DNA from 2 places in the Paenibacillus albicereus genome. Region 1 is predicted to be linked to the other one. Evidence: predicted binding sites of a transcription regulator. Region 1 holds the regulator's gene; the other holds the start of a gene.
The links. The regulator LexA, encoded in region 1, represses DNA repair genes until DNA is damaged. The targets are predictions, from matches to a motif close to CGAACATATGTTCG.
Positions count from the first base shown of each region.

Region 2: a site for LexA is predicted at 3,473-3,486, ahead of recA (recombinase RecA). Genes of this name have one in related genera too.

Region 1 is NZ_CP051428.1:2,473,647-2,482,334, reverse strand. Features, by position in the region: gene metH (methionine synthase) at 1-589, opposite strand, end outside; gene HGI30_RS10955 (acireductone dioxygenase) at 735-1,277, shown strand; gene HGI30_RS10950 (HAD family hydrolase) at 1,361-2,146, opposite strand; gene HGI30_RS10945 (hypothetical protein) at 2,186-2,710, opposite strand; gene HGI30_RS10940 (aldo/keto reductase) at 2,775-3,773, opposite strand; gene HGI30_RS10935 (DUF896 domain-containing protein) at 3,776-3,964, opposite strand; gene HGI30_RS10930 (LysM peptidoglycan-binding domain-containing protein) at 4,126-4,395, opposite strand; gene lexA (transcriptional repressor LexA) at 4,810-5,433, shown strand; gene HGI30_RS10920 (hypothetical protein) at 5,596-6,174, opposite strand; gene HGI30_RS10915 (DUF6171 family protein) at 6,343-6,612, opposite strand; gene HGI30_RS10910 (alpha-N-arabinofuranosidase) at 6,620-8,119, opposite strand; gene HGI30_RS10905 (ArsR/SmtB family transcription factor) at 8,293-8,688, shown strand, end outside.
Region 2 is NZ_CP051428.1:2,723,556-2,732,243, forward strand. Features, by position in the region: gene rny (ribonuclease Y) at 1-1,368, opposite strand, end outside; gene HGI30_RS12050 (regulatory protein RecX) at 1,551-2,234, opposite strand; gene recA (recombinase RecA) at 2,334-3,416, opposite strand; gene HGI30_RS12060 (competence/damage-inducible protein A) at 3,676-4,923, opposite strand; gene pgsA (CDP-diacylglycerol--glycerol-3-phosphate 3-phosphatidyltransferase) at 5,002-5,577, opposite strand; gene HGI30_RS12070 (YajQ family cyclic di-GMP-binding protein) at 5,659-6,150, opposite strand; gene HGI30_RS12075 (helix-turn-helix domain-containing protein) at 6,321-7,235, opposite strand; gene HGI30_RS12080 (DUF3388 domain-containing protein) at 7,259-8,023, opposite strand; gene HGI30_RS12085 (DUF3243 domain-containing protein) at 8,177-8,428, opposite strand; gene ymfI (elongation factor P 5-aminopentanone reductase) at 8,537-8,688, opposite strand, start outside.

The DNA of each region.
Region 1 (8,688 bases):
CGATCGTGCCGGAGATCATGAGCGGCAGCTTCACGCCCGCCTGCTCGTACGCCTGGCGGATGGCGATGCTGCCGGCCTTGACGTTGAGCGTATCCTGGCTCGTCTCCAGCAGCATCGCGTCGACGCCGCCCTCGATCAGCGCAAGCGCCTGCTCGCGGTAGCTGTCGACGAGGCCGTCGAAGGTGACGCCGCCGGTCACCGACAGCGTTTTTGTCGTAGGTCCGATTGCCCCGACGACGAAGCGCGGATGCTCGGGCGTACTGTATCGGTCCGCGGCCTGGCGAGCGATCCGGGCGGCGGCCAGATTGATCTCGCGCGCCTTCTCGGGGATATCGTACTCGGCCAGCACGATGCTGGCGCCTCCGAACGTGTTCGTCTCGATCAGGTCCGCTCCCGCTTCGAGGTATTCCTCATGAATGGACCGGATGACGTCCGGTCGCGTCAGCACGAGCATCTCGTTGCAGCCGTCGAGCTCCTCGCCGCCAAAATCCTCGGGGCGGAGGTCCGCCTGCTGGATCATCGTGCCCATGGCTCCGTCCATAATCAGGATGCGCTTTTCCAGCATTTCATGCAAAGTCGGCTTCGACAATTCTCTACACCCTTCCCCCCAAAATCATTACCTTTTAGTGTAGCAGAAGAAGAGGCGAGTGTCATCGACAAGCTCTGAAAGTTGATTTATAATAGAGGGTATAAGCCTAATCAATACATACCAATAGGAAAAGAGGGAATTGGACATGGCTGAAATTCGCATCCGCAACACGGATGAACGCATCACCGGCGAGGAGCAGGTCAAAGCCTTTTTGGATTCGCAGGAAGTGCTGTACGAGCATTGGAATCCAGACAAGCTTGAAGAGCCGCTGCGCGAGAAATTCGTCCTGACCGACGAGGAGAAGGCCCGCATCCTCGAAACGTATGATGTCGAAATCCGCGATCTGGCGAGCCGCCGGGGCTACCAGATCTGGGACATCATCACGCTGTCCGAGGCGACGCCGAACATCGAGGATCTGCTCGCCAAGTTCGAGAACGTGCATACGCATACCGAGGACGAGATCCGCGCCATCACGGCCGGCCGAGGCATCTTCATCATCAAGGGCACGGATGATGTCGGCTACTTCGACGTCGAGCTCAGCGCCGGCGACGTCATCTCCGTTCCGGAGAACAAGCCTCATTTCTTCACGCTGATGGACAACCGCCAAATCGTCGCCGTGCGGCTCTTCATCGAAAAGGACGGCTGGATTGCGCATGACTATGCCGATCCCGAGTTCCAAAAGGCCTGACCGCTCCCACTGAGCGAGCGACATGACAAAAGCACCTGCTCCTTTAGGAGGCAGGTGCTTTTGTCGTGTCGGACAATTCCCTCTCAGCCGAGCAGCTGCAGCAGCTGGTCGAGCCGGGTAATCTCATGATCGGGCACGATCTCGTCCGTGCGCGACTTGCCGTCGCGGTTGACCCAGATGCTCGTCATGCCGATCGTATTCGCGCCGAGAATGTCCGTCGTCAGCTTGTCGCCGACCATGACCGCATTCTCCGGCTGCACGCCGATGAGCTCGAGCGCATGGCGGAACAGGCTGGCGTCCGGCTTGCCGATGCCGAAGCTCCCGCTGATGACGATCTCGTCGAAATAGGGCGAAAGCTCCGGCACGCCGAGCAGCTTCTCCTCTTGCAAGTCCGGCGTCCCGTTCGTCAGCAGCAGCAGTTTGTACTTGCCCTTGAGCGCGTCCAGCACCTCGAACGTCTCTTCGTACACGATCGGGCGCTTGCGCCGCTCCTCGGGAAACGTCTCCGCCAGCTCGGCTCCGAGCTCCGGATCGTCGACGCCGAGCGCAGCCAGGCCGCGCGTCCACGCTTCCTTGCGGTATCCCGGCGCGAGCTGCTCCAGCTTGCGGAACGACTCGTGCTCGCCGCCGCTGAAACGGGCCCACAGCCCTTCGAACGGGTTGATTCCGATGCTTTTGGTGAACTCGAACGTCTCGAAGGAGCTGTACAGCTCCCGTGCCGCTTCCCTCACCTCATGCTCGAGGCGGTCCGGGTCCGTGCCCCGTCTCGCCTCGGCAAGCTCGCATGTCGCGCGGAAAGCCTCTTTCACGCTGCGGTCGTCCCAAAGCAGCGTATCGTCCAAATCGAATAGAACCGCTTGTTTCGCCATCATCCGTCTCCCCCCGACTCTCGTCCGAAATCTCTCTGCCTAGCTTTTTTGGAATGGAATGCCGTGAGCCGCCGCAAGCTTCTCCAGCCGCTCGCCCATCCGCTCGACCGGATAGCGGTTCATCACGCGCGAAAACACCCAGTTGCCTCCTTTGGCCGGCTGGATGATGACATAGCCCTTCTGCACCGTGATTCCCTTGATCTCATCTTTGCCGAGCCTCTTGTCTCCGAGCATGCGCCGCGTCTGCACGTGATCCGGACCGACTTGCAGGTACGGGCGCCGCAGGAAGAACATCAGCGCCAGGAAGGCGTAGGCGGCAACGACGAACCAGTTCATCGCCTCGCTGCTGCCTTCCTGCTCCTGCATCGGCATCAGCATCGCGTAGGCGCCGACGAACAGCAGCAGCAGGATCGGCGAGATGAAGTTGCGGCCCTTGAAGCGCATCGTCAAAGACGAGCTGGCCGAAGGGCCTTTCGCGGCCATCGGATCGATGCCGCTTTTTTTCAATTTCTGATTGAGCTGCGCCGAGTTACGGCGCACCTTGCGTTCCCAGGAGCGTGACAAATCGGATAACCTCCATTATGAAGTGTGGGCTGGATCAAAACCGTCCGCAGTAGGGGCGGACGGGTCATTCGGCCGCGGCGAGGTCGCGGTCGAACTTGCGGATGAAGCGGGTCGGGTAATCGTCCGGCAGGCGGCTCGCCTCGTCCAGCTCCGCCCAGGCGTCGGCCGGAAGCGACCAGCCTGCGGCTCCCATGTTGTCGCGGAACTGCTCCAGCGTGCTGGCGCCGAAGATCGGCGAGACGACTCCTGGCGCCTGCGCGAGCCAGCGCAGCGCCGTCTGGGCCGGAGTCCGTCCCGCCGCCTCGGCGATGTGCCGGAGCTTGTCCAGGATCGCGAAGTTGCGTTCGGTCGCCCGCAGCTCCCAGGCGCTTTCTCCCGATGGACGGGACAGCCGGCCTTCGGAGGGCTTGTCCTGGCCGTACCGGCCGGTCAGAAAGCCTCCCCCAAGCGGCGCCCAAGGAATGATGCCGACGTTCTCCTCCAGGCACAGCGACAGCAGCTCGCGCTCGATGTCGCGGCAGGCGAGGCTGTATTGAGGCTGCACGCTGACGAACCGCGACCAGCCTCTCGCATCGCTGATGGACAGCGCCTTCATCATCTGCCAAGCGAGGTAGTTGGAGCAGCCGATGTAGCGCACCTTGCCCGAGGCGACCAGATCGTCGAGCGCCCGCAGCGTCTCCTCGAGCGGAGTAAGGCGGTCCCAGACATGCACTTGGTAGAGATCGATATAGTCCGTGCCGAGCCGCTTCAGGCTCGCCTCCACGTTCTGCACGATATGCTTGCGGGACAGGCCGACGCCGTTGACATGGGTCTCGGTCCGCATCCTCACCTTGGTCGCGAGCACGATCTCGTCGCGATACGGCTTGATCGTCCTGCCTACGATTTCTTCCGAGCGGCCCTGGACGTATACGTTGGCGGTATCGATGAAGTTCCCTCCCCGTTCCCGGAACTCCTCGATCATGCGCTCGCTGTCGGCATCCGTCGCCGTATGGCCGAACGTCATTGTGCCGAGGCACAGCTCGGAGACAGCCAGCCCGCTCCGGCCGAGCAGACGGTATTCCATCGCTACTCCTCCTTTTTCGGCTCGTCGGTCCACTCGATGCTGTCCAGCTGCTGCCTGAAATTGCGCTTGAAATTATCCAAATAATCCTTGCGCAGGCGTGTGCGCTCTATGACTTCATCGGGCGTGAGTCCGATCGTCTTATCCTTGCGGGACAGCTCGTTGATCCGGTTGATCAGCGCATTGATATCCACTTCCGATTCCTCCCCCCCTCAGCCGAAAATGCGGTTCCTTCTCACTTTGAACGATGAGGGAACACATGTCAAGAAAGCAGCCCGGCCCTCGGGCCGAGGCCGGAGGGCTGAAGAGAACAATCTATGGCTGTCGATAGAAAAGGCCGCATGCGGGCCGAAGTTCAGCGCGAGGCCGGAATGATGAGCGTGTCGCCGGGCTCAATGGACGGGGAGGAAAGTCCATTGCGCTTCTGGAGGCGATAGACGCCCTCTCGGGTATCGTCCGCGATCCCGTGGGCCGATGCGATCGACCACAGCGTATCCCCTGCGGTGACGGTCACCGTGTCCTCTCCCGGGCGAGCAGGAGCGATCTCCGCTCCTTCGGCGCCGCCGACGCCCCAGAGGCTGACGAGAAGCAGGAGCAGCAGCAGTCCCGACACGGCCCAGGGCATCAGCCGGCGCGAAAGCCTTGCGGGGAAGGGACGGGACGCAGCTCGCCCCAGGCGCGTCTCGGCTCGCTGCAAGGCCGTACCGGAAAGGGAACCGCGCCGGATCCGGCTCGAAGTGCGGCGGACCGGTCCGTTCATGGGCGAGAGCCCGTCGGCCGCAGGCAACGACCCGACTCGTTTTGGACTGCTGTATCCCGATAACGTCAACATGATATCCACTCCCCAAACATTTGTTCTGGCATCAGATTAGCACGAACGCTTGTTTCCGTCAACGGCATTTTGGAACATTTGTTCCCTTCGCTGCGATCGGCCGGGCGAACAGCTGTTTCTCGAACTTATGTTTGTACGAACTCGGGTTCTGTGGTATACTTTTGAAAAACAAGCTGGTCTACTATATCTAATTCTGGAGTGAGTGCGATGTCTAAAGTGTCCAACCGCCAGCAGGCGATTCTCGACTTCATCAAAAACGAAGTCCGCGACAAGGGATACCCGCCTTCGGTCCGCGAGATCGGCGAAGCGGTAGGGCTGGCATCCAGCTCGACCGTCCACGGCCATCTCGACCGCCTGGAGAAGAAAGGCCTGATCCGCCGCGATCCCACGAAGCCGCGCGCGATCGAGATTCTCGACGGCGATTCTCCGGCAGAGCTTCCCTTCCCGACCGCAGTCAGCAAGATTCCGGTCGTCGGCAAGGTTACGGCCGGCGTGCCGATTACCGCCACGGAGAACATCGAGGAGTACTTCCCGCTTCCCGCTCATTTCGTAGGCGATCACGACGTGTTCATGCTCAGCGTCATCGGCGACAGCATGGTCGAGGCCGGCATACATAGCGGCGATTACGTCATCGTCCGCCAGCAGTCTTCCGCGACGAACGGCGACATCGTCGTCGCCATGACGGAGGATGACGAGGCGACCGTCAAGACCTTCTACAAGGAGAAGGACCACATCCGGCTGCAGCCGGAGAACGCCTCCATGGAGCCGATCCGGCTCAAGAACGTCAGCATCCTCGGCAAGGTCATCGGCTTGTTCCGGGACATCCACTAAGCTTGTCCGACGCTCCCGGCCGCCCGCGCGAGAATGCGGAGTACGGTGCCGAGTTTCCTTCATTACCCAGCCTTTTTCGCCCTTATTCACCGAAGCGCGCACTCCGACAGAGTGCGCGTTTTTTTGTCAAAGGTTCTTGTTTTTCGCGGTGCCACGCGGAGTTCAGCCGAACTTCTCGTAGAAGAATTCATTCAGATAAACGAGACCGGTGCCCGGGAATTTGAACCTCAAGACGAAGCCGGAGCTCTCGATCTGGATGCCAGCAAGGTAGCGGCTGCGGGCATAGGGCAGCACGAGGCGCTTCAGTCTCGCGTTGTCGTTTCGGCTGATCGCCAGCGCCACCAGCCGCGCGTAGGACGGATTCGATGCCAGCCGACGGTAGAGCGGCACGATGGCGCGGCTGATCAGCCGCAGCGCTTCCGGCTGGAAGGTGAACTGAGCCGTGCCGGGGACGATCGTGGTCGCGTTCGTATAGCGCTCCAGCGGCGGCGGGACTCGCAGATCGACAAAAAAGCCGATGCCGTTCGTACTGAACGATTGGACTTCCTCGCGCGGGACGAACCGGTTCAACAGCCTGAGGAGCGTATCGAGGTCCGCCTCTCGGACCGCTTCGGACCAGCGCTCGGCGAATCGCCTGCTGCGGAGGAACTCCCGGTACAGCGGCAGCATGGCCCCCGCCGCACGCGACAGGGCCGACGCCGGCAGCGGACCGGACGGAATTCGTTTTCGGGGCAGGCTCATGCGCGTCTCTCCTTTTCGGGGCCGATATCCTTGATGTCAGCTTATGCGGACGGCAGCGGCGCTAGACCGGGCGGACGGCAGCAAAAAAAGGACGATTCCGAAAGAGCGGAATCGTCCTTTTCTCTTCTTCACCATCCATCGCAAGCTGCCGGAACCGCTTTTCATCGTTCACGGCTCGCTGTCCCAGCGCCGCTGTCCCGGCAGAGGACAAGCCCGATCCCGCAGCCAGGCGACGACGGGCATGATGCAGCCGCATGACCGGCATGTACGTCCGTCCTCCAGCTTGGAGCAGGCTCGGCAAGCTTCGAGGCGGCGCTCGTAGGTTTCCGCGTCCACCCGCTTGTCCGGGGCGAATGCGGACGTCGCAAGCAGCCGCTGCATCTGCGCTTCGGTTACCCGGTAGCCCTCCCGGCAGCCTTTGCAGTCCATGTCCGCCATGGTGCTATCAGGCCTGAGCCGGCGCGCTCCGCTTCAACGTCACGATCGACATCGGCGGCAGCGTGACGATCAGCTCCTCTCCCTCTTCCCGGAAGTCCTCGAACGCCTCGGGCCGCAAGCGCTCCGGCTGCTCGAACGTGTTGTGCGCGTCGATGCTGTCTCCGGCGAGCACGAGGCCCGACCAGCTGCCGTCTCCCTGCAGACCTCGCAAGGTCAGCCTCGTCTCGGCCGAGGCATGCGGATCGACATGGCAGAGGCTGAGATGAACATGGCCGTCCTTGTCCCGGGTCGCCGTGCCGCTCACAGCCGGAATCTCTTCCTCGCCGAAGCGATAGCTGCCGCTGTCCAGGCGCAGATCCAGACGCTCGGCATCCTGATGCACCTTGTACAAGTCGAACACATGATAAGTCGGGGTCAGGACGACCTTCTCTCCCTCCGTCAGCACGACGGCCTGCAGCACGTTGACCGTCTGAGCGATGTTGGCCATCCGTACGCGGCGGTTGTGCTCGTGAAAGATATGGAACGTCAGCGAGGCGACAAGCGCGTCGCGAATCGTATTCTGCTGATACAGGAAGCCCGGATTCGAGCCCGGCTCGACGTTGTACCAGGTCCCCCATTCATCGACGATAAGCGCGACCCTAGCCTCGGGATCGTACTGGTCCATGATCGTGCTGTGGCGCGAGATCAGCTCCTCCATGCGGAGCGACTTTTGGAGCGTCGAGAACCATTCCGCCTCGTCGAAGCCGGTCGCGTCGCCCTTGTCCTGCCAGCTGTCGCGGGGCAGCGTATAGTAATGGAGCGTGAGCGCATCCATGTAGCGCCCCGCCTCGCGCATGAGAACCTCGGTCCAGCGATAGTCGTCGGAATTCGCGCCGCAGGCGATGCGCTCTATCCGGTTGCCGCCATAGTTCCGGACGTACGTCTGGTAGCGGCGATAAAGATCGGCGTAATACTCCGGCCGCATGTTGCCCCCGCAGCCCCAGTTCTCGTTGCCGACGCCGAAATACTTCACCTTCCAAGGCTCCTCGCGGCCATTCGCAGCCCGCAGCTCCGCCATCGGGGACACCCCCTCGAACGTGAGGTACTCGACCCATTCGGCCATTTCCTGCACCGTGCCGCTCCCGACATTGCCGTTGATGTACGGCTCGCAACCTAGCTGTCGGCACAGCTCCATGAACTCATGCGTGCCGAAATGGTTATTCTCGACGACGCCGCCCCAATGCGTATTGATCATGCGCTTGCGCTTCTCCGGCAAGCCGATGCCGTCCTTCCAATGGTACTCGTCGGCAAAGCAGCCCCCCGGCCAGCGCAGCACGGGAATTCGGATTCGCTTAAGCGCTTCCACGACATCGCTGCGAATGCCGTTCACATTAGGGATAGCGGAATCTTCACCGACCCAGAAGCCTTCATAAATGCAGCGTCCCAGATGCTCTGAAAAATGACCGTACACGTTGCGATCGATCTTTCCTCTTGAAATGTCGAGATTCAAAATGCCTTTGGCGGTCATGTTTGATGCTCCTTTAATTAATATTTATATTAATTAAGTAATTACTTCGCGAATAGTATAAGGGAATGGGTTCCAACCGTCAACGCCATTCCGGTCGAATTTCCGACGCGGCTTGTATTTAGATCTCGGCTTCCTTAATATGAAAGCAAATCACTTGAAAAGGATACGATTCCATGGACTCTGATCTCTCGCTCGACCTGACGGAGACGTCCCTCCCTGTCTACGAAGCTCTGGCCAGTCCCGTCCGGCTTCGCATCCTGCGGCTGCTTCAGGACAAGCCGATGAACGTCAAGGAGCTCGCAGCCGCTTGCGGCCTCTCCAGCGCCATCATGACGATGCATGTGCGCAAGCTTGCGGAAGCCGGGCTGATCCGCTACGAGCTTGTCCCCGGGAAGAGCGGCGTGCAGAAAAGATGCGAGCCCGCTGTCCAGTCGCTGCACGTCCAATTTGCCGAATCCGCTCCGGTCCTTCGGCGCAAAAGCCATCGGATCGAGCTGCCGGTCGGACATTACTCCGACTTCCGCATCGAGCCGACTTGCGGCCTCGCCACGGCGGACAGCGTTATCGGC
Region 2 (8,688 bases), 250 kb from region 1:
GGCGTACGATTTCTCGACGCCGTCGAACGATTCGGAGATCGCCTCGAGCTTCTCCAGACGCTTGATGTACGTCTCGAGCGTCTCGCGGCGCGCTCCCGGACGGGCAGCGGACAGCGCGTCCGCAGCTCCGACGAGCATCGCGATGACCGAGGTCGCCTCGCAGTCGCCATGATGGGACGCGATGCTGTTGATGACGACCGGATGCTCCTTGTACTTGCGGGCCAGCTCGACGCCGATCTCGACATGGGAGCCCTCGACTTCATGGTCGAGCGCCTTGCCGATATCATGCAGCAAGCCGGCACGCTTGGCCAAGGTGACATCCTCGCCCAGCTCGGCAGCCATCAGGCCGGTCAAATAAGCGACCTCCATCGAGTGCTTCAGCACGTTCTGGCCATAGCTTGTCCGGTACTTCAGGCGGCCGAGAATTTTGATGAGATCCGGGTGGATCGCATGCACCCCGACCTCGAAGGTCGCCTGCTCGCCGTATTCGCGGATCCGCTCGTCCACCTCGCGGCGGGACTTCTCGACCATCTCCTCGATCCGGGCGGGATGGATCCTGCCGTCGGCGACCAGCTTCTCCAGCGCCGTGCGGGCAATCTCCCGACGAATCGGATCGAATCCGGACAAGATGACCGCTTCCGGCGTATCGTCGATAATCAGGTCGATGCCGGTAAGCGTCTCGAGCGCGCGGATGTTGCGGCCCTCGCGGCCGATGATGCGGCCCTTCATCTCCTCGTTCGGCAGCGTCACGACGGATACCGTCGTTTCCGCGACATGATCGGCGGCGCAGCGCTGGATGGCCAGGGAGATGATGTCGCGGGCTTTTTTGTCCGCTTCTTCCTTGGCTTGCTGCTCCAGCTCCTTGATCATCTGCGCCGTCTCATGACGGACCTCCTGCTCCACGTTGTTGAAGATGATCGTCTTCGCATCCTCTGTGGTCAGGCCGGAAATCCGCTCCAGCTCGCTCTGCTGCTGACGGTAGATGGAGTCAATCTGCTCTTGCGTTTCCTCGATTCGTTTCTCCTTGTTGGCTACCAATTCTTCTTTGCGTTCGAGTGCCTCAATTTTCTTATCCAACGACTCCTCTTTTTGCAGCAAGCGCCTTTCAAGACGCTGATTCTCATTGCGTCTCTCCCGAATGTCCTTGTCCGCTTCCGAACGGAGTTTATGGATTTCGTCTTTCGCTTCCAGCACCGTTTCTTTTTTCACCGCATCCGCTTCCTTTTTCGCCTGTTCGACGATCTGGAGGGCGGCCTGCTCGGCACTGGAAATCTTAGCCTCGGCAAACGACTTTCGGACGAAGTAACCAATCCCAAAGGTAATCGCGCCAACAACGAGAACGATCAAGATCCACCAGATGGTGTCCATCTTGTTCACCTCCTCGTTGCATTCACCAAGGCATCAGCCGGGAATGATATTCAATTGTTGCCATTCGGATCCATACTGTGCTTTACGACTGTAGAAATGGAGACAAAAAACCTGAACCCATTTACGGAAGGAAAGGCATCCCATGCCAGATGGATGCTTTATTATTGTAGCTTTCCATAAAATCAATTGTCAAGCCAGCCCCCGTCGGCCTCGTCCTCGCCTCCGGCAGCGCCTTGGATATGCCGCACGGTCTCCCGTACGAGATCGCTCGAAAAGCCCCTTCGCAGCAGAAAGCCGGTCAGCTTCATGCGCTTGTCGCGCTCATCTCCCTTCAGGCTGCGCCATTTCTTCTCTCCGGCCTTGAGCGCGGTCCGCCGTTCCTCCTCGTCGTCGAGAGCTTCGACCGCGCGGCCTGCCGTCTCCTTGGGGATGCCGCGCTGCTCCAGCTCCATCCGGATGAGCCGCCTGCCCTTCTGGCTGCCTCGCAGCCGCTGGGAAGCGAACATGCGGGCATAGTCGCGATCGTCGATGACGCGCTCCTGCTGCAGCCGCTCGATCGCGTGGCGGATGTCCTCCTCCTCGAATTCCTTTCGCTTCAGATAAGAGGTCATTTCCTTTGTCGTCCGCATCTTGAAGCCGACGTAGAAGACGGCGGCCGCATACGCCCGGTATCGGGCGTTCTCCTCCGCGATGCGCGCCATCAGCTTCGGCTCGATGAGCGCACCCTTGAGCAGGCGGTATTTGACGAGGATGTCCTCATGCACGGACAGCTCCGGCTCCTCGCTGCCTTCGATATAGATCCAATAGATCGATGCCTTTTTCTCATCCTGCTCGACGCGCGTAATCCGTTTTTCCTGCTCCTCCATCCCAGCCGCCGCCTCCCTCGTCCTTTAATGAAGAAAAAGCATCCCTGACTCCATCAGGGATGCTTGCCATGCCGGTATTTCCGCAGAGCGGAAAGGAAATCAGACGTCGAGCTCCAGCTCCTCGAACTCGTCCTCCTCGTCCTTGGAGACTTCGGCGCCGGCGGCGCGGTCCGCAGCCGCGTTGAGGTTGTGCGCTTCGCGAATCTTGCCTTCAATCACGCCCGCGACCGCCTCGTTGTCCTTGAGGAACTGCTTGGCATTCTCCCGTCCTTGGCCCAGACGGTCGCCGTTATAGCTGAACCAGGCGCCGCTCTTCTGCACGATGTCCATCTCCACGCCGATGTCGATGATGCTACCGACGCGGGAAATGCCTTCGCCGTACATGATGTCCAGCTCGGCCTGACGGAACGGAGGCGCGACCTTGTTCTTGACGACCTTGATGCGGGTCCGGTTGCCCACGACGTCCGTGCCTTGCTTGATGCTCTCGATGCGGCGCACGTCCAGACGCACGCTGCTGTAGAACTTCAGGGCGCGTCCGCCTGGAGTCGTCTCCGGGTTGCCGAACATGACGCCGACCTTCTCGCGGAGCTGGTTGATGAAGATGGCGATCGTCTTGGACTTGCTGATCGCTCCGGACAGCTTGCGCAGCGCCTGCGACATGAGGCGCGCCTGCAGGCCGACGTGGGTGTCGCCCATCTCGCCCTCGATCTCGGCCTTCGGCACGAGCGCCGCGACGGAGTCGATGACGATGATGTCGACGGCGCCGCTGCGCACGAGCGCCTCGGCGATCTCCAGCGCCTGCTCGCCCGTATCCGGCTGGGACAGCAGCAGCTCGTCGATGTTGACGCCGAGCTTGCTGGCATAGAGAGGATCCAGCGCATGCTCCGCGTCGATGAAGGCGGCTTGTCCGCCCGTGCGCTGCACTTCGGCGATCGCGTGCAGGGCGACGGTCGTCTTGCCGGACGATTCCGGTCCATAGACTTCAATAATACGGCCGCGAGGGAAACCCCCGATGCCGAGCGCGATATCCAATGCGAGCGCGCCGCTGGAGACCGTCTCTACGGCCAGCTGGGCGGATTCGCCTAGTTTCATGATGGAGCCTTTTCCGAACTGTTTCTCAATCTGGCGAAGCGCCATATCTAAAGCTGCGCGGCGATCTGACAAGAGATCCACATCCTTCATTCGTCGATTTATAGTTCTATTTTAGTCTACTTGAAGCGGTTTGCCAAGACTTTTTTCGAACATACATTCGCTTTTTTTGAAGCGCGCTCCGTCCCTCCCCGAGTCCCGCCGCCGCCCTGAGAAAGACAAAGAACCGCAGCTGGTCCGACTCGCTGCGGTTCTTCCGTCAACTGCTTCTATTGTACGCCATCGGCGCCGGCCCGCGCAAGCGCCCGCACGGCGCGCCAGCTACTCCGCAAGCGCCCGCACGGCGCGCCAGCTACTCCGCAAGCGCCAGCCAGAGCCGGTACAGGGCGTGCTTGGCGGCGCGGATACGCACCATGTCGCGGTTGCCGCCCGCATTCAGCTCATGCGTCTGGACCTCCCCGCCCTTGCGGGCGATGCCGATATAGACGAGCCCCACCGGCTTGCCCTCCGAAGAGCCCGGTCCCGCCACGCCGGTGACCGACACGCCCCAGTCGCTACCGGTCGTCTCCGCCACCCGCTGCGCCATCAGCGCCGCGGTAGACGCGCTCACGGCACCGGGGGCGTCCGGACCGTCCAGCTGGGCAAGCGGAATGCCGAGCAGCTTGTGCTTCATCGTATTCGTATACGTGACGATGCCGCCGAGGAACTCGCCGCTGCTGCCGGGGATGCCGGTAATCAGCTCGGCCAGCAGGCCGCCCGTGCAGCTTTCCGCCACGCTGACCCGCATCCGCCTCGTCCGCAGCCTTCGCAGCACCGCCTCCTCGAGCGAGATGTCCTCCTCCGCGTAGATATGCGCGCCGAGGCGCTCGCGGATCCGCTGCGCCATGCGCTCGATGCGGTCGAGCGCCTGCGCCTCGTCGGCAGACTTGCTGGAGAGGCGGATCGCGACCTCTCCCTCCTTGGCATAGGGGGCGATCGTCGGATCGCTCTGGCTCTCGATCAGATCGATCAGCTCATGCTCGAGCCGCGACTCGCCGATGCCGGCGAAGCGCAGGATGCGGGAGTGGAGCGGCGCCCCCGCGCCGATCTCGGCCAGCAGCCAGCGCGTCGCCGGTCCTTCGAACATCGGGACCATCTCCTTGGGCGGGCCAGGCAGCAGGATGTAGCGGGTGCCGTCCTGCTCCAGCGCATTGCCGACGGCAAGCCCCGCCTCGTTCTCCAGCGGCTCGCTGCCCTCGATCCAGTTGGCCTGCCGGCGATTGCTCTCCACCATATGGCTGCCCCGGGAGGCGAAAAACCGCTCCATCGCTTCCATCGTCGGCTCGTGGATGAGGATGCGGCGGCCGAGATAGCCGGCAAGCACGTCTTTGGTCAGGTCGTCCATCGTCGGGCCGAGCCCGCCGGTGAACAGCAGCAGGTCGGCGCGGGAACGCGCCGTCTCGATCGCCTGGCGGATGCGGGCGTCGTTGTCGCCGACGACAGTCTGGAAGAAGACGTCGATGCCGAGGGCAGCGAGGCCCTGGGAAAGATAGCGGGCGTTCGTGTTGACGATCTGTCCAAGCAGCAGTTCCGTTCCTACGGCGATGATTTCGGCTTTCACAGCGCTTCACTCCTGTCGTGGATGGACTGTCGATAACGGACAAGGTCCCTTTCCCGGAGAGGAAAGAGACCTTGTGGACTATTCGACGGGAATCAGGTTGCGGTTCTTGACGAAGTAGTCGATGCCGGACCAGATCGTGATGAGGGCCGCGGCCCAGCTGAGGATCAGGTCCATGCGGATGTCCACCAGCGCGAACGGGAAGTTGTTGAGCAGCAGCGCGATGATCATCGCGATCTGCACCCCGGTCTTCCACTTGCCCCAGGTGCTGGCCGCCAGGACGGCGCCCTCGAGCAAGGCGACCTGGCGAAGCCCGGTCACCGCGAACTCCCGGCTGATGATGACGATGGCGATGAACGCGGAAAGCTTGTCCATCTGAACGAGCGAGATGAGCACAGCCGCCACGAGCAGCTTGTCCGCAAGCGGATCGAGCAGCTTGCCCAGATTGGTGACCATCTTGTTCTTGCGGGCCAGATAGCCGTCCAGCCCGTCGGTGCTCGCGGCGATGATGAAGATCAAGGCCGCGATGATCTGCGTGTATGTAAGCTCGAAATCTTCGAACCGGACCATGCCCAGATCGAAACGGATCAATAGAAAAAACAGGATGACAGGCACTAAGAAGATGCGCGCGAGCGTGATCTTGTTGGCCAGGTTCAAGCCCTTCCCCTCCCTGACGTTTCAAACTTCACAAGTATAATCGAAGCGGAAGCGGCCTGTCAAAAGCAGGAACGCCGGCCGTCAGCGATAATTGGTGTACTGCAGCTCGAGCTCGAGATTCGCTCCGCGAAGCAGCGAGATGACCGCCTGCAGGTCGTCCCGGCTCTTGCCCGTCACGCGCAGCTGGTCGCCCTGGATCTGGCTCTTCACCTTCAGCTTGGAATCGCGGATGAGCACGTTGATCTTCTTGGCGTCGTCCTGGCCGATGCCTTGCTTGAGCTTGATCCGCTGGCGGACCGTCCCGAGCGAGGCGGCCTCGATCTTGCCGAAGTCCATGTTTTTGATCGGCACTCCGCGCTTGATCATTTTCGTCTGGAGGATGTCGATGACGCTTTTCAGCTTGTACTCGTCATCGGAGGCGACGATCAGCTCCTCCTTCTCCAGCTTGATGCTGCTCTTGCTCCCTTTGAAATCGAAGCGGTTCTCAATTTCCTTTTCCGCTTGGTCGATGGCGTTGCTCAGCTCCTGCAGGTCTACCTTGGATACGATATCGAACGAACTTTCCGAACTCATAGGTCCAATCCTCCTTGCGTATTCATCGTTCTCTATTATAAATCATCCGAAAGCGAATGTATAACGCGCCTCCGGGGCGCAGAAAGGCGCTCCTTCCCGAAAGAAGGCAGCGCCTTTTAGCCTTGGGCTCGCGGGTGCGAGCGTTGCGGCGAGAGAAGCGAAAGAGCGTCTCACTCGTTTGAATCGTTCGCGGCATCGGCTTCGTCCGAGGAAGAAGCCGCATCGTCCGCGGCCGGCTCGAACTGGAAGCGCTTCGGTCCTGAACGGTCTCCGTCCTCCAGAAGCGTGCCGTCGATGTAAAACTCCGTGTTGTCCGCACGTCCCGTATTGACATAGATGATCGAGTCGAGCGGAATCTCGATCGTGTCCTCGGCGGTGACGTTCTTATTGTAGAGAAGGTCGCCGGATTTTCCGCCCTTGCGGGCTTCCAGCCAGGCGCCTCCCGAGAACTTGAGCTGAAGCGTCGGCTGGCCCGTGACGAAGTAATAGTCGACTCCGCCCGACTTGCGGTCGAACGTCACCGCGCCTGCCGGAGGCGTCGGAGTCGGCGTCGGCGTTGGCGACGGGCTCGGCGATGCGATCGCTCCGCTGCCCGGGGAAGCCGTCGGCCGGCTGTCGTTCGGCCCTGGCGTCGACGTCGTCAGCGGCGTCTGGTCCGTGGAATCGGCGCTCTTGGTGCCGTCATCCCGGATGACGAACATCCAGAGCAGGAAGACGATCAGGCCGAGGAACGCCCACATCAGGACGGAGAAGCCGAGCTTGCCGAAGCGCTCCGACATCGTTCTGGACGTCGATGCCTTGCGCGGCGGTTGAGGCGCGGTCGCCGGCTCGGCGGCGGCTGTCTGCGGAGCGGAGGGCAGCTCGTTTTTGTAATAGCTGAGCACCTCCTCCGCGTTCAAGCCGACCGCCTCGGCGTAATTCTTGACGAACGCGCGAGCATAGAAGCTGCCCGGCAGCGCGCTGTAGTTGCCTTCTTCGATCGCGATCAGGTAATGCTTGCGGATCTTGGTCATCTCCTGCAGCTCGTCCAGGGACAAGCCGGATTCTTCCCTCGCGGTCCGCAGGGTTTGGCCCAGTTCAGACATGTCAGGCATAGCCTCCTTTCCGATTAAAAGTCGTTATAATTGACGGTGAAGGAGTCGTAGGTGATCTCCTCGTCCGGCGTATTGCGCAGCTCGATGATGGTCGTAAAAGTGCTGTAATCGAAATTGGACTCGCGGATGAAGATGTCCGGATGCTCGATGACTTTCGTCGAAGGCATCTCCATGATTTCCTGGAGCAGCGAATGGTGCTTCTCATTGGAACGGATCGTGCTGACGATGCCGTCGATGATGAAGATGTTGTCCGGATTCATCTCCTCGCTCGAAAGCTGGCTGCGCACGGTTTGACGGAGCAGCGTGGAGCTGACGAACGTCCAGCGCTTGTTGGAGCAGACGCTGCCGGCGATGATCGATTCCGTCTTGCCGACACGGGGCATGCCGCGCAGTCCGATCACCTGGTTGCCGTCGCGCTTGAAGATCTCGCCCAAGAAGTCGACGAGCAGCCCGAGCTCGTCCCGCGTGAAGCGGAACGTCTTGCGGTCGTCCGAGTCGCGCTCGATGTAGCGTCCATGGCGCACGGCAAGGCGGTCGACCAAGCTCGGAGGACGAAGCTTGTTGACGGTGATGTTTTCGACCTTCTGCAGCATCTTGCCGAGAATCTCGATCTTTTCGTCGTCGTTGGTCTGCAGCAGCATGCCTCGGGTGCGATCCTCGACCCCGTTGATCGTAATGATGTTGACGTTCAGCATGCCGAGCAGGGAAGCGATATCGCCGAGCAGGCCCGGCCGGTTCTTATGTATTTTGTATTCCATATACCACTGTTTCGATTCCATCAATCACACCGTCCCAAGGTTGCAGGCGCTACGAACCGCCTTCATTATAAGCCTACATTCTACAGGATTCGCCACGATTCCGCAATGAGCACGCTCGTTCTGCATGACAGAAAAGCTCCCGTAACCGGGAGCTCTTGTCCATGACGCCGATGATTAACGATGTCCGACCAGCTTCACCATCAGCCGGGCGATCGTCTTGCGCTCATTCTCGTCGCCGACATCCCAGATCTCCTTCAGCACGCGCTGCTCTTCGTTCTTCGGATCGACCTTCTCGTCGAGGAAAGAACCGATTTCATACGCGAGGTTGCCGATCGCTTCTTCGTCCAGGCCGAGCTTCTTGCCTTGCTCCAGCCGCTCGGCTAGGAATTCCTTCCAGGAATCGAAGTTCGAAAGTACAGTAGACATGCGGGTCGCCTCCTTAAAGTCGTTGAGAATAGCATCATCAACGGCATTAGTGTGCGCGGCGTCCGCGTCAGCTATACGACGAGCGGTCCTGGCAAAAGGTTTCAGCGCTCAGGTGATCCAGCCTCCGTTCGGACTGATGACTTGCCCGGTGATGTAGGAGGATTCCGGCAGCGACAGGAAGTAGACGAGCGAAGCGATCTCGTCGGGCTGGCCGAGCCTTCCCGCCGGAATGTCCTGCTCGAGCTGCTTCAGCTCCTGGG